One region of the Paenibacillus urinalis genome, then DNA from elsewhere that is predicted to be linked to it. Evidence: predicted binding sites of a transcription regulator. Region 1 holds the regulator's gene; each other region holds the start of a gene.
The links. Region 1 encodes CtsR, which represses protease genes until heat stress. Its sites were predicted from a motif close to ATGGTCAATAAAGGTCAAACA; they were not measured.

Region 1 (5,287 bases):
TATCGCTGTACTTGATGGGTTGTATCAATCTTTTGCAAGTCGCTATAATGGCACTTTGGTTCGAGATGAGGCGTGGTGGAAACGATCCGTGCTGAATGGGGATGGGCATACAGCCGTTTACTACTCTCCTGAGGGAGAGCCGCAAGGATATGTGCTTTATGAGAATAAAGACAAAGAGCTTATATGCGATGAATTTGTTTATTCGAATGAGAATGCGCGCCGAGCACTGCTTACGTATTTTGCAAACCATCCCAGTGAGCAGTTTAAGTTAAGCATGTTACCCTCAGACGATGAGCTGCCCTTCCTGCTGCCTGAACCGAGAGTGAAGCAGGAGCTTGTTCCTTATTTTATGGCACGTATTGTTGATCTGAGAGCTTTTATTGCCCAATATCCGTTTGAAGCAAACCAGAGCTTGGATCTGGTTCTCCAAGTTGAGGATTCTGTAGCATCCTGGAATACGGGATTTTGGCACCTGACTATAAACGAGGATGGACAGGGTAATATAGAACTTCTTTCTTCTGATGACAAGTCTACTGCCGATGTATCGGGCGACATCCAATCCTTTACAGCGATGTTTATGGGCTACAAGCGGCCACGGGAACTTTATTTAATGGAACGATTAGCAGGTAATCCGCTCCGAGCAACCCAACTGGATCATGTGATTCCTGCATGCCGAACATTTTTTATGGACTTCTTCTAATTTAACTAGAGGCTGCTGAGATTAGGTAAGACCCTTGAAAGAACGAGCTCTCCTGAACAATTCAGGGGAGTTTTTTTCGTAAGGCGCATATTTTAGGTCAAAATGAGAAAAATGAAAAAGGAACCCCTCTTGAGAATTCTACATAATGTGGTATAATGAAAACAAAGTCAAAGAAAGTCAAAGTCAACAGAGATCAAACAGATTTGAAGTATCAGGGATGCAGGGCGTCACATTGAGTTTTCTAGGCGAATGAGATTCGTTCTCCGTCCAAGATGGGTAATTTCAAGGATGGGTAGTGACCCCAGTTGGGAAGCCTTTTCCTTAGATACAGATGATTAGTGTAGTTTAATGTAATGAACTCAAGTTATTTAAGGGGCAAATATAGTGGGGGATGTAGAATGCGCAATATTTCTGATATTATCGAGCAATATCTGAAAAATATTTTGCAGGATAGCTCTGAGGGCTTGATTGAGATTCAAAGAAACGATCTCGCTGATAAGTTCTCTTGTGTACCGTCTCAGATTAATTACGTCATCAGCACAAGGTTTACCCTTGAAAAAGGCTATCTAGTGGAAAGTAAGCGTGGCGGAGGCGGATATATTCGCATTCAGCGTGTGGAGCTTCCTGCACAGTTTGCTCTAAATGGACATTTTCATCAGCATATTGGAGATGAGATTAATCAGACGGCAGCAGAAGGGCTTATCTATCAGCTGGAAGAGGCCGGATTCCTCAACCGTAGAGAGGCTGCTTTGGTCAAGGCGGCTATATCTCGAGAAGTACTGCTTATTAAACTTCCCTATCGTGATCAGATTCGCGCTCGAATGCTAAAAGCAATGCTGATCTCGGTCTTGGGCAAATGAATAGGATTGTTCATATGATCAAGAAAGTGAAGCAAAGGAGGTAAGCGGTCATGATGTGTCAACAATGTAATGAACGCCCGGCTACGCTCCATTTTACGAAGATAGTAAACGGAGAGAAGACGGAATTTCATATTTGTGAGAACTGTGCTAAGGAAAAAGGTGACCATATTTCAGGGATCTCCAACGGTTTTTCCATTCACGGACTTTTGTCAGGGCTTATGGACTTTGAGTCAGGCAAGTATAAAACAGCTGGAGCTCCCTCTCCGGAAACGCTTCGTTGTGAGCAATGCGGAATGACATTTAGTCAGTTCAGTAAGCTTAATCGGTTTGGCTGCAGTTCCTGCTACAATCATTTCTCCAGTCGCTTGGATCCGCTTCTGAAACGCGTACATGGCAACACCACACATATCGGGAAAGTGCCGGTTCGTGCAGGCGAGAAAATTCACCTTAAACGCAGAGCGGATGAATTGAAGCGTGAAATGCAGGAGAAGATCAATCTTCAAGAGTTCGAGGAGGCCGCTAAACTGCGTGACCAGATTCGTGAGCTTGAAAAAGAGATAGCACAAGAGTAAAGTTTGGTAATAAAGTAAGGAGGTGTGCACCATGTCGGATATCCGGTTTACCGAAAAACCACTTAGTGATTGGATGCGGAATACCGCTGCTGACTCAGAAATCGTAATCAGTAGCCGGGTAAGAGTCGCTCGTAATGTGCAGAGCTTTCCGTTTCCAATGCTGGCTACAGAAGAGCAGTCGAGAGAAGTACGTCGTAACCTTATTGATGTGCTTGGCTTTGAGGAAGTTCATAAGTTTGGTGAATTCCATGTACTGAATTTGAATGAACTGGATCAATTCGATAAAGAAGTTCTGGTCGAAAAACATTTGATCAGCCCCGATCTTGCGAACGAATCGAGAAACGGAGCTGTTATACTCAGTGAAGATGAATCCATCAGCATTATGGTGAATGAAGAGGATCACTTGCGTATCCAATGTTTATTCCCAGGTTTCCAGGTGCAGGAGGCATGGAAGAGGGCATCAGCGATTGATGATGTGTTCGAAGCCCATATCGATTATTCATTTGATGACCGAAGAGGCTATCTAACGAGCTGTCCTACCAATGTAGGTACAGGTCTCCGAGCTTCCGTAATGATGCATTTACCGGCTCTTGTCATGACGAAGCAAATTAGCCGAGTGCTTACTGCCGTATCACAAGTAGGTCTCGCGGTTCGCGGAATTTATGGAGAAGGCAGTGAGGCGACAGGAAATCTGTTTCAAATATCGAATCAAATTACATTAGGACAGTCTGAAGCTGAAATCATTGAGAACTTATATAGTGTCGTTCTTCAGATCATTGGTCATGAGCGAAATGCACGCGAGAGACTGATGCGTGATTCGAAGCAGCGGATTATGGACCGGGTTATGCGCTCTTACGGGATTCTATCCCATGCGGTGATCATGGATTCCAAGGAAGCTGCACAGCGCTTATCAGATGTTCGATTGGGCATTGATCTTGGATTGATTGAAGAGCCCTCTATTGTTCAAATGAATGAACTGAATGTCATGACTCAACCGGGTTTTCTGCAGAAGAAATTCGGTGAAGAAGTCCTGGATCCGAATGCGAGAGACATCTACCGTGCACAAATGATACGAGATGTTCTTAAGCATTAGAACTCGTCAGAGAAATGCGTTATTTTGATGGATATTATAACAGTAATAACCCGGCTGAGTGCTGATCTTGCCTTAGATAACAGGCAGTTCGCAATCGGCTTGGGATGATACCGACGATTGTCGGCCAGAGCTGTCCGTGACGGGCAATCTGGATAGAGATATAGGCAATTAAACTTGTGGAGGTGCAAGAACTATGATGTTTGGAAGATTTACAGAACGAGCGCAAAAAGTGCTGGCTTTAGCTCAAGAAGAAGCGGTTCGTTTAGGTCATAATAACATCGGTACCGAACATATTTTGCTCGGCCTGATTCGTGAAGGTGAAGGCATTGCTGCCAAAGCTCTTATCGGTCTGGGTCTAGGACTTGAAAAAATTCAAGATGAAGTAGAAACGCTCATTGGCCGCGGTCAAGAGCAGCCTACGAATATTGCATATACACCACGTGCGAAGAAAGTGATTGAACTTTCGATGGATGAAGCTCGTAAATTGGGCCACACCTACGTTGGAACCGAACATATTCTACTCGGGCTGATCCGTGAAGGTGAAGGGGTTGCAGCACGCGTACTGAACAACCTGGGCATCAGCCTGAACAAAGCTCGTCAGCAAGTACTTCAATTGCTTGGAAGCAGCGAAGCGGTGTCCAGTCATAATGGAGCACAAGCTAACGTGAGTACACCAACACTGGACAGCCTTGCACGTGATCTTACTTCCATTGCGAAGGAAGGCAACCTTGATCCGGTAATTGGCCGGAGTAAAGAGATCGAGCGTGTTATTCAAGTGCTCAGCCGTCGTACAAAGAACAACCCGGTACTAATCGGTGAACCAGGAGTAGGTAAAACAGCAATAGCGGAAGGTCTGGCTCAGAAAATTATCGCCAACGAAATTCCTGAAACGCTGCGTGACAAACGCGTAATGACCCTGGATATGGGCTCCGTTGTTGCAGGAACGAAATACCGTGGTGAATTTGAAGACAGATTGAAAAAGATTATGGATGAGATCCGTCAGGCAGGCAATATTATTCTCTTCATTGATGAACTGCATACACTTATTGGAGCAGGGGGAGCAGAAGGAGCTATTGACGCTTCCAACATTCTGAAGCCGGCTCTGGCTCGCGGAGAACTGCAATGTATTGGTGCGACTACTCTGGATGAGTATCGTAAATATATTGAAAAAGATGCTGCACTTGAGCGTCGTTTCCAACCGATTAATGTGGATCAGCCATCCGTGGATGAAGCGATTCAAATATTGCACGGCTTGAGAGATCGTTATGAAGCGCATCACCGTGTGAAAATTACGGATGAGGCGATTGAACAGGCAGTTAAATTGTCGGACCGTTACATTACAGACCGGTTCCTGCCGGACAAAGCCATTGACCTGATTGATGAAGCGGGCTCCAAAGTAAGACTTAACTCTTATACGGTACCGCCTAATCTCAAGCAGCTTGAGAACAGACTCGATGATATTCGTAAAGAAAAGGATTCGGCTGTTCAAAGTCAGGAATTCGAGAAGGCTGCTGCCCTGCGAGATACAGAGCAGAAAATTCGCGAAGAGCTTGATGTAACGAAGAATCAGTGGAAGGAAAAACAAGGTCGTACTGACTCCGAGGTCACACCTGAGGATATCGCACAGGTCGTAGCCAGCTGGACGGGGGTTCCTGTCAATAAGCTGAAGCAGGAAGAAACGGATCGACTGATGAACATGGAAGGAATCCTGCATGAGCGTGTTATCGGGCAGGATGAAGCCGTTAAAGCGGTCAGCCGTGCAATCCGCCGGGCACGTGCAGGTCTGAAAGACCCGAAACGTCCGATGGGCTCCTTTATCTTCCTGGGACCAACTGGGGTAGGTAAGACAGAGCTTGCTCGCGCCCTTGCTGAATCGATGTTTGGCGATGAGAATGCTGTCATCCGGATTGATATGTCTGAATATATGGAGAAGCACTCCACATCCAGACTGGTTGGAGCTCCTCCGGGATATGTAGGCTATGAAGAAGGCGGGCAGCTGACTGAAAAGGTGCGCCGTAAGCCATACTCTGTCGTTCTGCTGGATGAGATTGAAAAAGCCCAT
Region 2 (5,287 bases), 410 kb from region 1:
GCATATGCGGATAAGCTGCTAAGAACGGTCATGGAAGAGCCGCTGAGCGAGCAGACGATGCTGGCACTGGATCAGCTGGCCTATATCGAAACACCGGGTATTGATCATTCGCTGTGCGAATGGCTTCAGCAGCGTAAGCTGCATCCATTGCTTCAATTTCGAGTGCTGCAGACCTTGCGCAAAAGAGGATCACAGGCAACGGTATCGCTTACACGAGGATCGGAAAAAGTGGAGGTTGAGGTAGAATCTATTCCACTGAAGCCGGATGAATTCCCGTTTCCGATCATTCGAGTGCTGGAGCTCGTAGCAGATCAGACGGAAGTACATGAACCCACCCTGTTTTATTTTGCTCAGGAATTATGGTCCCAATATGTGATGGCTGTATATGGCACAAGCGACTACCGCTCTATGCTTGAAGGCGATGATTCGACACTCGATATATGGGCTGCGGCGCTCCATGCGGCAGTCGCTGAGAGTCTGGGCGGATCACTGGACGAAGAAGAGATTAGAAGGGTCTACGAAATCACGAGTGAAGTCAGATTTAGATTCGAGCAGGCGTACCGATCCATTAAACGATTTGTATCTGGCGGACTGGATGTAAAATAGCCGAAAACTTCCTTTTGACGCCTGCAAGGGTTTACCCTTGAAATTGCATTTAATGTTGTTTATACTAAAATGGTTATTTTGTACGCGCTTGACATGGTTAACATGTGAAATTTGGAGGGGAAAGCATAAATGAAAGCAACTTGGGAAAAAATAGAGAAGAACCTTGGGGTTCTTGAAGTTGAAGTAGAAGCAGATCGTGTAGCTGCTGCTCTCGACAAGGCTTTTAATAAAGTCGTTAAACAGATAAATGTACCTGGATTCCGTAAGGGTAAAGTGCCTCGCTCGATCTTCGAAGCTCGTTTCGGCGTAGAGAGCCTGTACCAAGACGCGATTGATATCCTTCTTCCTGAAGTGTACACGGAAGCTGTTGATCAAACAGAAATCTTCCCTGTTGAACAACCAGAAGTGGACATCGATCAATTCGCAAAAGGTGAAGCTTTCAAGTTTAAAGCAAAAGTTGTCGTTAAACCTGAAGCAAAACTTGGCGAGTACAAAGGACTTGAAGTTCCTAAGGCAAACACAGAAGTTTCCGAAGAAGAACTGAATGCTGAGCTTGAGCGTCTGCAACAACGTCATGCTGAGCTTGTAGTTATCGAAGAAGGTACTGCAGAGTCCGGCGATATCGCGGTAATCGACTACGAAGGTTCTGTTGATGGAGAACTGTTCGACGGTGGACAAGCTGAGCGTTATTCCCTGGAACTGGGTTCTAACACATTCATTCCTGGCTTTGAAGAGCAAGTAATCGGTCTTGCTACTGGCGACAACAAGGATGTTGAAGTGACATTCCCTGAGGAATATCATGCGGCAGAACTTGCTGGCAAGAAAGCCATCTTCAAAGTGAAAGTGCACGAAATCAAACGCAAAGAGCTTCCTGCAATCGACGATGAGTTTGCGAAGGATGTAAGTGAATTCGATACTCTTGCTGAGTACAAAGAAGATCTTACGAAGCAGCTGTCTGAGCGCAAAGCAGAAGAAGCAAAAGCAAACCAAGAAAATGTTGTTGTTGAGAAAGCGGCTGCTAATGCAGAAGTTGAAATTCCACAAGGAATGATTAACAGCGAAGTTCGCAACATGATGCGTGACTTTGACAACCGTCTTCGTCAACAAGGCATGAACCTTGAAATGTTCATGAGCTTCTCCGGTCAAACGGAAGCAGATCTTCAAAACCAAATGAAGGGCGATGCTGAGAAGCGCGTTCGCAACAACCTGGTTCTTGAAGCAATTGGTAAACAAGAGAACATTGAAGTATCCGATGAGGATATTAACGAAGAGCTGAACAATATGGCGACTTCCTTCAAACGTACTCCAGAAGAGATTCGTCAAATTCTCGAAAGCAACGGTTCTTTCGACAGTCTTCGTGAAGAAGTTCTGCTTCGCAAAACGATTGACTTCCTTCTTGCAAACAGCGTAGAAGTTGACGCTCCAGCTGAGGAAGCTGCTGTAGAAGCAACTGAAGAATAAGATTACACATCACGTTAGAAATATAACAGATAAGGCACGTAAGGTATTTTACTAAACGTGCCTTATTTCTTCTCATGAATATCCATTTTATAGTTAAATATATTATTAAATGGTAATAAGTGAGCTGTCGTGATATTTTAACTGTACCTTCCATATACTTGAGTTATAGGTCTTAACTCCATAGGATGGAAGTCCGATTTGCACATACATAAAAAAAATGGTTAAATATGATCAAGCTTTCTCTTTAGCAGCTGCTTGGCTGAGGAGAGCAGTCATAAATGACATTGAACAGGGAACATGATAAAATTAAGACTGTACTTTATTTAACCCTGATTAATGTGGCAGTAAGATTCTATTATGGAGAAGAGGTCGGAACATGAATCTCGTGCCTATGGTTGTTGAACAAACCAATCGCGGTGAACGTTCTTACGATATATATTCAAGACTATTGAAGGATCGTATTATCTTTCTCAGCGGTGCAATAGATGATGATGTGGCCAACAGCGTTATCGCGCAGCTCTTATTCTTGGCTGCAGAGGATCCGGAGAAGGATATCAGCTTATATATCAATTCACCAGGTGGTTCTGTTACTGCGGGGTTGGGTATATATGATACAATGCAATTTATTAAGCCAGACGTTTCAACCATCTGCGTAGGGATGGCTGCCAGCATGGGCTCACTTCTGCTCACTGCGGGTGCACCTGGCAAGCGCTTTGCGCTGGAGAACAGTGAAGTTATGATACATCAGCCGCTTGGCGGGATCCAAGGTCAGGCATCCGATATTCAAATTCACGCCGACTGGATTATTAAAACGCGTCAGAAGCTTAATCAGATCTACGTGGAGCGTACGGGTCAACCCCTTGATAAAATCGAGCGTGATACGGACCGCGACTATTTTATGAGCGCGGAAGAAGCTTTAGAATACCGTATCATTGACCAAGTACTCACCAGACCGATTAATTCTTAAAGGGGTGGTTAGATGTTTAAATTTAACGATGAGAAAGGGCAGCTTAAATGTTCTTTCTGTGGTAAATCCCAGGAACAGGTTCGTAAGCTTGTCGCTGGACCAGGGGTATATATTTGTGACGAATGCATCGAGCTGTGTGCAGAGATTGTAGAGGAAGAACTCGGTCATGATGAAGAGATTGATCTGAAGGATATTCCAAAACCGATGCAGATTCGTGATATTTTGGATCAGTATGTTATCGGTCAGGAGCAAGCGAAGAAATCGCTGTCTGTTGCCGTTTATAATCATTACAAGCGCATTAATACACAGAGCAAGATTGACGATGTAGAAATGTCGAAGAGTAACATTCTGCTATTGGGACCAACGGGTTCTGGTAAAACGCTCTTGGCTCAAACCATGGCGAAGATTCTAAATGTTCCATTTGCGATTGCAGACGCTACCTCGCTCACAGAAGCAGGGTACGTAGGTGAAGACGTTGAGAATATTCTGCTCAAGCTCATTCAAGCTGCTGATTATGATGTTGAGAAGGCAGAGCGCGGCATTATTTATATCGATGAGATTGATAAAGTAGCACGTAAGTCGGAGAACCCTTCGATTACACGTGATGTATCCGGTGAAGGCGTACAGCAGGCCCTCCTCAAAATTCTAGAGGGTACGGTTGCTTCCGTTCCACCACAAGGCGGACGTAAGCATCCTCATCAGGAATTCATTCAAATCGATACTACAAATATTTTGTTCATCTGCGGCGGTGCCTTTGACGGACTCGAGCAAATGATCAAACGCCGTATCGGCAAAAAAGTAATCGGTTTTAACTCTTCTGCTGAGCAGAAGGATCTGAAGCCGGGTGAGTATCTCGGAATGGTTCTTCCAGAGGACTTGCTGAAGTTCGGTCTGATCCCGGAGTTTGTTGGGCGTCTTCCGGTTATCTCTACATTGGAGCCGCTTGATGAGGCGACGCTCGTTCGCATTTTGTCTGAGCCGAAGAACGCTTTGGTTAAGCAATATACGAAGATGCTGGAGCTGGACAATGTAACTCTCGAATTTGAGAAGGAAGCACTCGAAGCGATCGCTCGAGAAGCAATCAAGCGTAATACGGGTGCCCGTGGACTTCGTGCAATCATTGAGAGCCTCCTGCTTGATGTGATGTATGAAATTCCTTCCCGCGAGGATGTTACGAAGTGTGTCATTACGAAGCAGGTCGTTGAAGAGAAGACAGCACCTGAACTGCATGGTGATAAAGATAAGAAGCAAGAAGAGAGTGCCTAAATAAACAAGTCTTACTCCACTCGTAATGAGGTTTATTTATACTGGATATTTCCAGGCCTCTAGCGGGTGGAGATTTGACGTTATGGGGAGAGAAAGGAATCATGTTTTTAAGACAAGATACACGTCCCGTAAAAGTTGGCAACATTACCATTGGCGGAAGCAATGAAGTCATTATTCAAAGTATGTGTACAACGAAAACGGCTGATGTGGATGCAACGGTAGCTGAGATTTTGCGGCTTGAAGAAGCGGGATGCCAAATTGTTCGTGTAACGGTCAATAATGATGAAGCGGCAGAAGCGATTAAGGAAATTAAGAAGAGAATTCATATTCCGCTAGTGGCGGATATTCATTTTAATTATAAATTAGCTCTAAAAGCAATCGAAAATGGGATCGATAAGGTTCGGATTAATCCGGGTAACATCGGCAAACGTGAAAAAGTAGAAGCCGTAGTTAAAGCATGTAAGGAAAAAGGAATTCCAATCCGTATCGGTGTGAATGCTGGCTCGCTTGAGAATCATTTGCTTGAAAAATATGGCTATCCTACAGCCGATGCGATGGTAGAAAGTGCCTTGTTCCATATCGGCATTCTGGAAGAGCTGGATTTCCATGATATTATCGTGTCGCTTAAGGCATCTGACGTTCCAATGGCCATCGAGGCTTATACTAAGGCGGCACAGGTGATTCCATATCCATTGCACCTTGGGATTACAGAAGCAGGTACGCTGTTCTCAGGTACAATTAAGAGCTCGGCAGGTATGGGTGCTCTGTTATCTATGGGAATCGGCTCCACAATGCGGATTTCACTCAGTGCAGATCCGGTTGAAGAGATCAAGGTTGCCCGTGAGCTGCTCAAAACCTTTGGTTTGATTACAAATGCGGCCACCCTGATTTCTTGTCCGACCTGCGGTCGTCTGGATATCGACTTGTTCTCCATTGCTAATGAAGTAGAGGATTATATTTCACAAATTAAAGTGCCGATCAAGGTAT
Region 3 (5,287 bases), 810 kb from region 1:
TGATAAAAAAGTAAATGCAAAGAGCATCATGGGAATTATGAGCCTTGCAATCAGCACAGGGACTGAAGTTGTCATTAGTGCAGAAGGTGCGGATTCAGAACAGGCTGTAAACGCTTTAGTAAGTCTCGTAAGCAAAGAAGAATTGGAGAACCAATAATTCCGCCATCTTTTTTGTAACGCCTAAATACAGAGAGAGCCTCGAGTAATCGCGATGCCATTAAAGCTGAATTCTAGCTTAATGACATAGTGATGAATCGTGGCTTTTTCGTTTTTTTGGACATGCTTGAGGATATTGAAACTTTTTTTAAGAAGACTGCGTCCAATGGTATAGATTGCAAATTCAAGGAGGTTAGATGAAGTGATGAACAAGAAATGGATGAAACCTTTCGCTGCCGCAGCCATTGCCGGAGCACTACTAGTTGGAGGATGGAGCTGGTCTGCAGGGGGGACGGCGCTGGCCCAAGAGGCAGCGGCAACACAGAACTTCGTATCGGTTACAGGAAAAGGTGAGATTGAAGTTAAGCCGGATATTGCCTACCTGTCTATTGGTGCATCATCGGAAGCGGATACTGCAGCGGCGGCACAAAAAGCGAATGCAGCCAAAATTCAAAAGATCACTACACTCTTGAAAAATACCTGGAAAGTGGACAGCAAGGATATTCAAACGAATCAATTCTATGTACAGCCCAATTATACTTACAGCGAGAAGGATGGACAGAAAATTAAGGGCTACACCGCTTATCACACGCTTAAAGTGTCTTACCGTAATCTAGAGAAAGTCGGTGAGCTGCTGGATGCTGCGACCAATGCAGGAGCCAATCAGATCGATAACGTTGTATTCTCTATCGAGGATACAGAAGCGTTTGAAACACAAGTGATAGACAAGGCGATGGCGAATGCGAAGCTTAAAGCTGGAGCGATCGCAAATGCGGCACAGCGTCAGCTGGGTATCGTTCTTAGTGTCAGCCAGGGAAGTATTGATGAACCAGTAGCTTATTACAAGGAATCCATGGAGCTGCAGTCTGCTGCTTCAAGTCAAGACAGCGCCAACACAGCAATTGAGAGCGGAGAGATCAAGCTGTCTACACAGCTGACGGTTCGATATGAGCTGAAGTAAAATTTTTTACCCATGGAATTTAGAAAAATAAAAAATCCTCGGTCCTGAATTTCAGGATCGAGGATTTTTGTTATGTCTTACAGACCTTGTTCAGGTGTGGAAGACTCCAGAACTTTGTCAACCAAACCGTATGCCTTCGCTTCTTCAGCGGACATGAAGTTATCGCGGTCTGTGTCACGCTCAATGCGCTCCAGCGGCTGTCCTGTACGTTCAGCCAGAATGTGGTTCAGCTTATCACGCATTTTGAGAATACGGCGTGCGCGAATTTCAATATCAGAGGCTTGACCTTGTGCTCCACCAAGCGGCTGATGGATCATGACTTCACTGTTAGGGAGAGCAAAACGCTTGCCCTTCGCACCAGCGTTAAGCAGGAAAGCGCCCATTGAAGCAGCCATACCCATACAGATTGTGGAGACATCGGGCTTAATAAATTGCATTGTATCGTATATCGCCATACCCGCAGTGATGGAACCGCCAGGGCTGTTAATGTATAAATGAATATCTTTTTCCGGATCTTCCGCAGCTAGGAACAGCATTTGAGCAATGATGGAATTAGCGACGACATCGTTGACATCACTGCCAAGGAAAATAATGCGATCTTTCAGCAGTCTGGAATAAATGTCATAAGCGCGTTCACCGCGATTGCTTTGTTCTACGACCATAGGAATATAACTCATGCGAAAAACCTCCTCAAAAAAATTTAGAGTTTAAGTTCACGAGACACGAGAACAGGAACTACATCTACATATACTCACTGTTTCCGTATTAACCACATCATAAACAATTTCAAACAAAAAGTCAAAGAAAGTCAAACTATTTTGATAAAAAAAGAAACCTGCTCGGTTTCATCGGTTAATTGTATATGGAACCATTAATAATAATGGCGCGCCCGCGAGGAATCGAACCTCGATCTCAGGCTCCGGAGGCCTACGTCATATCCGTTGGACCACGGGCGCATGTTATAACTGTCGGTGACAGCAATATTGATTATATCCGAATGTAAAAAAATTTGCAAGAGAGTCTCCCGATTGAGTTTGATGTGAGCCATATATGTACAACCTATAGATGAAGGGAATAATTGAAGGGATAAGAGAATGAGATACAACTTTCAAATTGTGATATTTTACACAAGCGAATAAAGGGAAAAGGCTTTGTAAAATATACTTTTGGACCCCTTGCATCGCACGTCAGATTTAGTTAAAATATACGTGGGACTTAAAAAGTTAACCCGGGACATTTTTAGTCCACCTCAGAGACCGGAATGAAGGAGCTTGCGGAAGTGGATAGCATGCGAACGATATTAGAAGTGCAGAAGCAGCTTCTACCTGATCTCATGGACGTAATGAAGAAGAGGTATACCATTCTACGCCAGATCATGATTTCGGAAGTGATTGGAAGGAGAACTCTTGCGAACGCCATGGATATGACAGAGCGTGTACTTAGAGCAGAGACAGATCTGCTGAAGTCGCAAGGACTCATAGAGATCGAGACGGTGGGAATGAGAATCAGCCAGGCTGGAGAAGAGCTGCTTGAAATGCTTGAACCGGTAGCCAAGGAACTGTTTGGACTATCGGAGATGGAAGAGCAGATTAGAAGAACTTATGGACTTCGTAAGGTCATCGTCGTTCCAGGTGATTCTGAGAACTCAGAGTATGCCAAGCGTGAGCTTGGACGTGCCGGTGCCAAGGCGCTTCTCAGCGTCATGAACGATGAAGACGTTGTAGCTGTAACGGGCGGTTCCACGACAGCAGCGATAGCAGAGCATCTGACCCCTTCATCTTCTAAGAGAGATGTATGGTTTGTGCCTGCACGTGGCGGACTTGGAGAAAGTCTGGAGCTTCAGGCAAATACGATTGCTTCCATGATGGCCAAGAAGCTAGGAGCACAATATCGGCTGCTGCACGTACCTGATCTACTAAGCAATCATGCCTATGATTCACTTATACAAGACTCCAACATACAGGAAATTCTGGATATGATCCGTAAGGCACGCATCGTGATTCATGGAATAGGCGGTGCGATGGAAATGGCCAAACGGCGCAAGCTGGCGCCTCAGACGGTTACTGAAATTCGCGATGAAGGTGCGGTGGCAGAATCCTTCGGCTATTATTTCAATAACGAGGGAGAGGTCGTCCATACGATGCTGACACTAGGTATGCGTTTGGAGGACATTAGACACACTGAGCTTGTTATCGCCATCGCAGGCGGTAAGAGCAAGGCAGCTTCGATACAGGCGGTGCTTCGCTTCGGACAGGAAGATATTCTTGTCATTGATGAAGCGGCGGCAGCTGAAATTGTTAAAGATTTATAGAATTTGATTCACTGATTCGTTGTCTTGATGGGCCCTAACAGGCTTGTCTTGAATATATAAAATAAAAGCAAAACTTGGGAGGAACTTACTCATGGTAAAAGTAGGTATTAACGGTTTTGGACGTATTGGACGTAACGTATTCCGCGCAGCGCTGAACAACAGCGATGTAGAAATCGTAGCAATCAATGATTTGACAGACGTAAGCACTTTGGCTCACTTGCTTAAATACGACACAACTCATGGTCGTCTGAACGCAACTGTAGAAGCTAAAGAAGGCGCGCTGATCGTTAACGGCAAAGAAGTTAAAGTATTTGCTGAGCGCAACCCTGAGAACCTGCCTTGGGCAGCTAACGGTGTTGAAATCGTTGTTGAGTCCACTGGTATCTTCACAGCGAAAGAAAAAGCAGAAGCTCACCTTAAAGGCGGAGCTAAAAAAGTTATCATCTCTGCTCCAGCTACAAACGAAGATATTACAATCGTTATGGGCGTAAACGAAGAGAAATACGACCCAGCTAACCATACAGTAATTTCTAACGCTTCTTGTACGACAAACTGCTTGGCACCATTTGCTAAAGTTCTTGACGAGTCCTTCGGTATCGTTAAAGGTATGATGACAACTGTTCACTCTTACACTAACGACCAGCAAGTACTTGACCTGCCGCATAAAGACCTTCGTCGTGCTCGTGCAGCAGCTGAGAACATCATTCCTTCTACAACAGGTGCAGCTAAAGCTGTTAGCCTTGTATTGCCGCAACTGAAAGGTAAACTGAACGGTATGGCAATGCGCGTTCCTACTAAGAACGTATCCGTAACTGACCTGGTTGTTGAGCTTGGCAAAAACGTAACTGTAGACGAAGTAAACGCAGCGCTTAAAGAAGCAGCTAACGGACCGCTGAAAGGCATCCTTAACTACTCCGATGAGCCGCTTGTATCCAGCGACTACAACAGCGACCCAGCTTCTTCCACAATTGACGCTCTCTCCACTATGGTAGTAGGCGACAACATGGTTAAAGTTGTTTCTTGGTATGACAACGAGTGGGGTTACTCCAACCGTGTCGTAGACCTCGCTGCTTACATCGCAAGCAAAGGTCTGTAAGACCAACGATAGGAATTTAAAATAAGGTGAAGAGGAGAACAAGGCTTTTGGTCTCCTCTTCACCATGATTTTATCTTTAATGCCAGAGAACCGGGGAAACCGGATATAGAAGATTACATTATATAGAGATTATTACTTTTATCATGCTGCTGTTTAATAAAAATGGGCTGTCCACTTTAAGGCCGGACCGTAACTGCATATAAGATGCCGGTGATTGGCTGTGGTAGATAGCGCTTAGGAGGAACGTGGAGATGAACAAGAAAAGTGTACGTGATGTAGAAGTAACAGGAAAACGCGTTTTTGTTCGCGTCGATTTTAATGTACCGCTCGAAGATGGAAAGATTACGGATGATACTCGTATTCGTGAAACACTGCCAACGATCAAATATTTGATCGAGAACGGTGCGAAAGTGATTCTTGCGAGCCATATGGGTCGTCCAAAAGGTGAATTCGTTGATTCTCTTCGTCTGACACCTGCTGCAAACCGTCTGTCCGAGATGCTTGGCAAACCGGTTGCAAAAGCGGATGAAGCTGTCGGTGAAGCAGTAAAAGCAGAAATCGAGAAATTGAACAACGGCGACGTGCTTGTGCTTGAAAATGTCCGTTTCTATCCTGGAGAAGAGAAGAACGATCCAGAACTTGCAAAACAATTTGCAGAACTGGCTGACCTTTTCGTGAACGATGCATTTGGTGCAGCACACCGTGCTCATGCTTCCACAGAAGGTATCGCGCATCATCTTCCAGCTGTATCTGGCTTATTGAT

Region 2: the regulator CtsR is predicted to act here: its motif matches at 2,285-2,305, upstream of clpP (ATP-dependent Clp endopeptidase proteolytic subunit ClpP).
Region 3: the regulator CtsR is predicted to act here: its motif matches at 1,912-1,932, upstream of clpP (ATP-dependent Clp endopeptidase proteolytic subunit ClpP).

Annotation. Positions count from the first base shown of each region.
Region 1 is NZ_CP118108.1:4,798,469-4,803,755, reverse strand. It holds gene PUW25_RS22400 (GNAT family N-acetyltransferase) at 1-700, shown strand, start outside; gene PUW25_RS22395 (CtsR family transcriptional regulator) at 1,099-1,560, shown strand; gene PUW25_RS22390 (protein-arginine kinase activator protein McsA) at 1,611-2,132, shown strand; gene PUW25_RS22385 (protein-arginine kinase McsB) at 2,164-3,225, shown strand; gene clpC (ATP-dependent protease ATP-binding subunit ClpC) at 3,419-5,287, shown strand, end outside.
Region 2 is NZ_CP118108.1:4,390,595-4,395,881, reverse strand. It holds gene PUW25_RS20285 (hypothetical protein) at 1-606, shown strand, start outside; gene tig (trigger factor) at 736-2,067, shown strand; gene clpP (ATP-dependent Clp endopeptidase proteolytic subunit ClpP) at 2,444-3,034, shown strand; gene clpX (ATP-dependent protease ATP-binding subunit ClpX) at 3,047-4,300, shown strand; gene ispG (flavodoxin-dependent (E)-4-hydroxy-3-methylbut-2-enyl-diphosphate synthase) at 4,402-5,287, shown strand, end outside.
Region 3 is NZ_CP118108.1:163,907-169,193, forward strand. It holds gene PUW25_RS00815 (HPr family phosphocarrier protein) at 1-157, shown strand, start outside; gene PUW25_RS00820 (SIMPL domain-containing protein) at 362-1,117, shown strand; gene clpP (ATP-dependent Clp endopeptidase proteolytic subunit ClpP) at 1,195-1,794, opposite strand; tRNA gene PUW25_RS00830 (tRNA-Arg) at 1,999-2,073, opposite strand; gene PUW25_RS00835 (sugar-binding transcriptional regulator) at 2,406-3,428, shown strand; gene gap (type I glyceraldehyde-3-phosphate dehydrogenase) at 3,520-4,524, shown strand; gene PUW25_RS00845 (phosphoglycerate kinase) at 4,776-5,287, shown strand, end outside.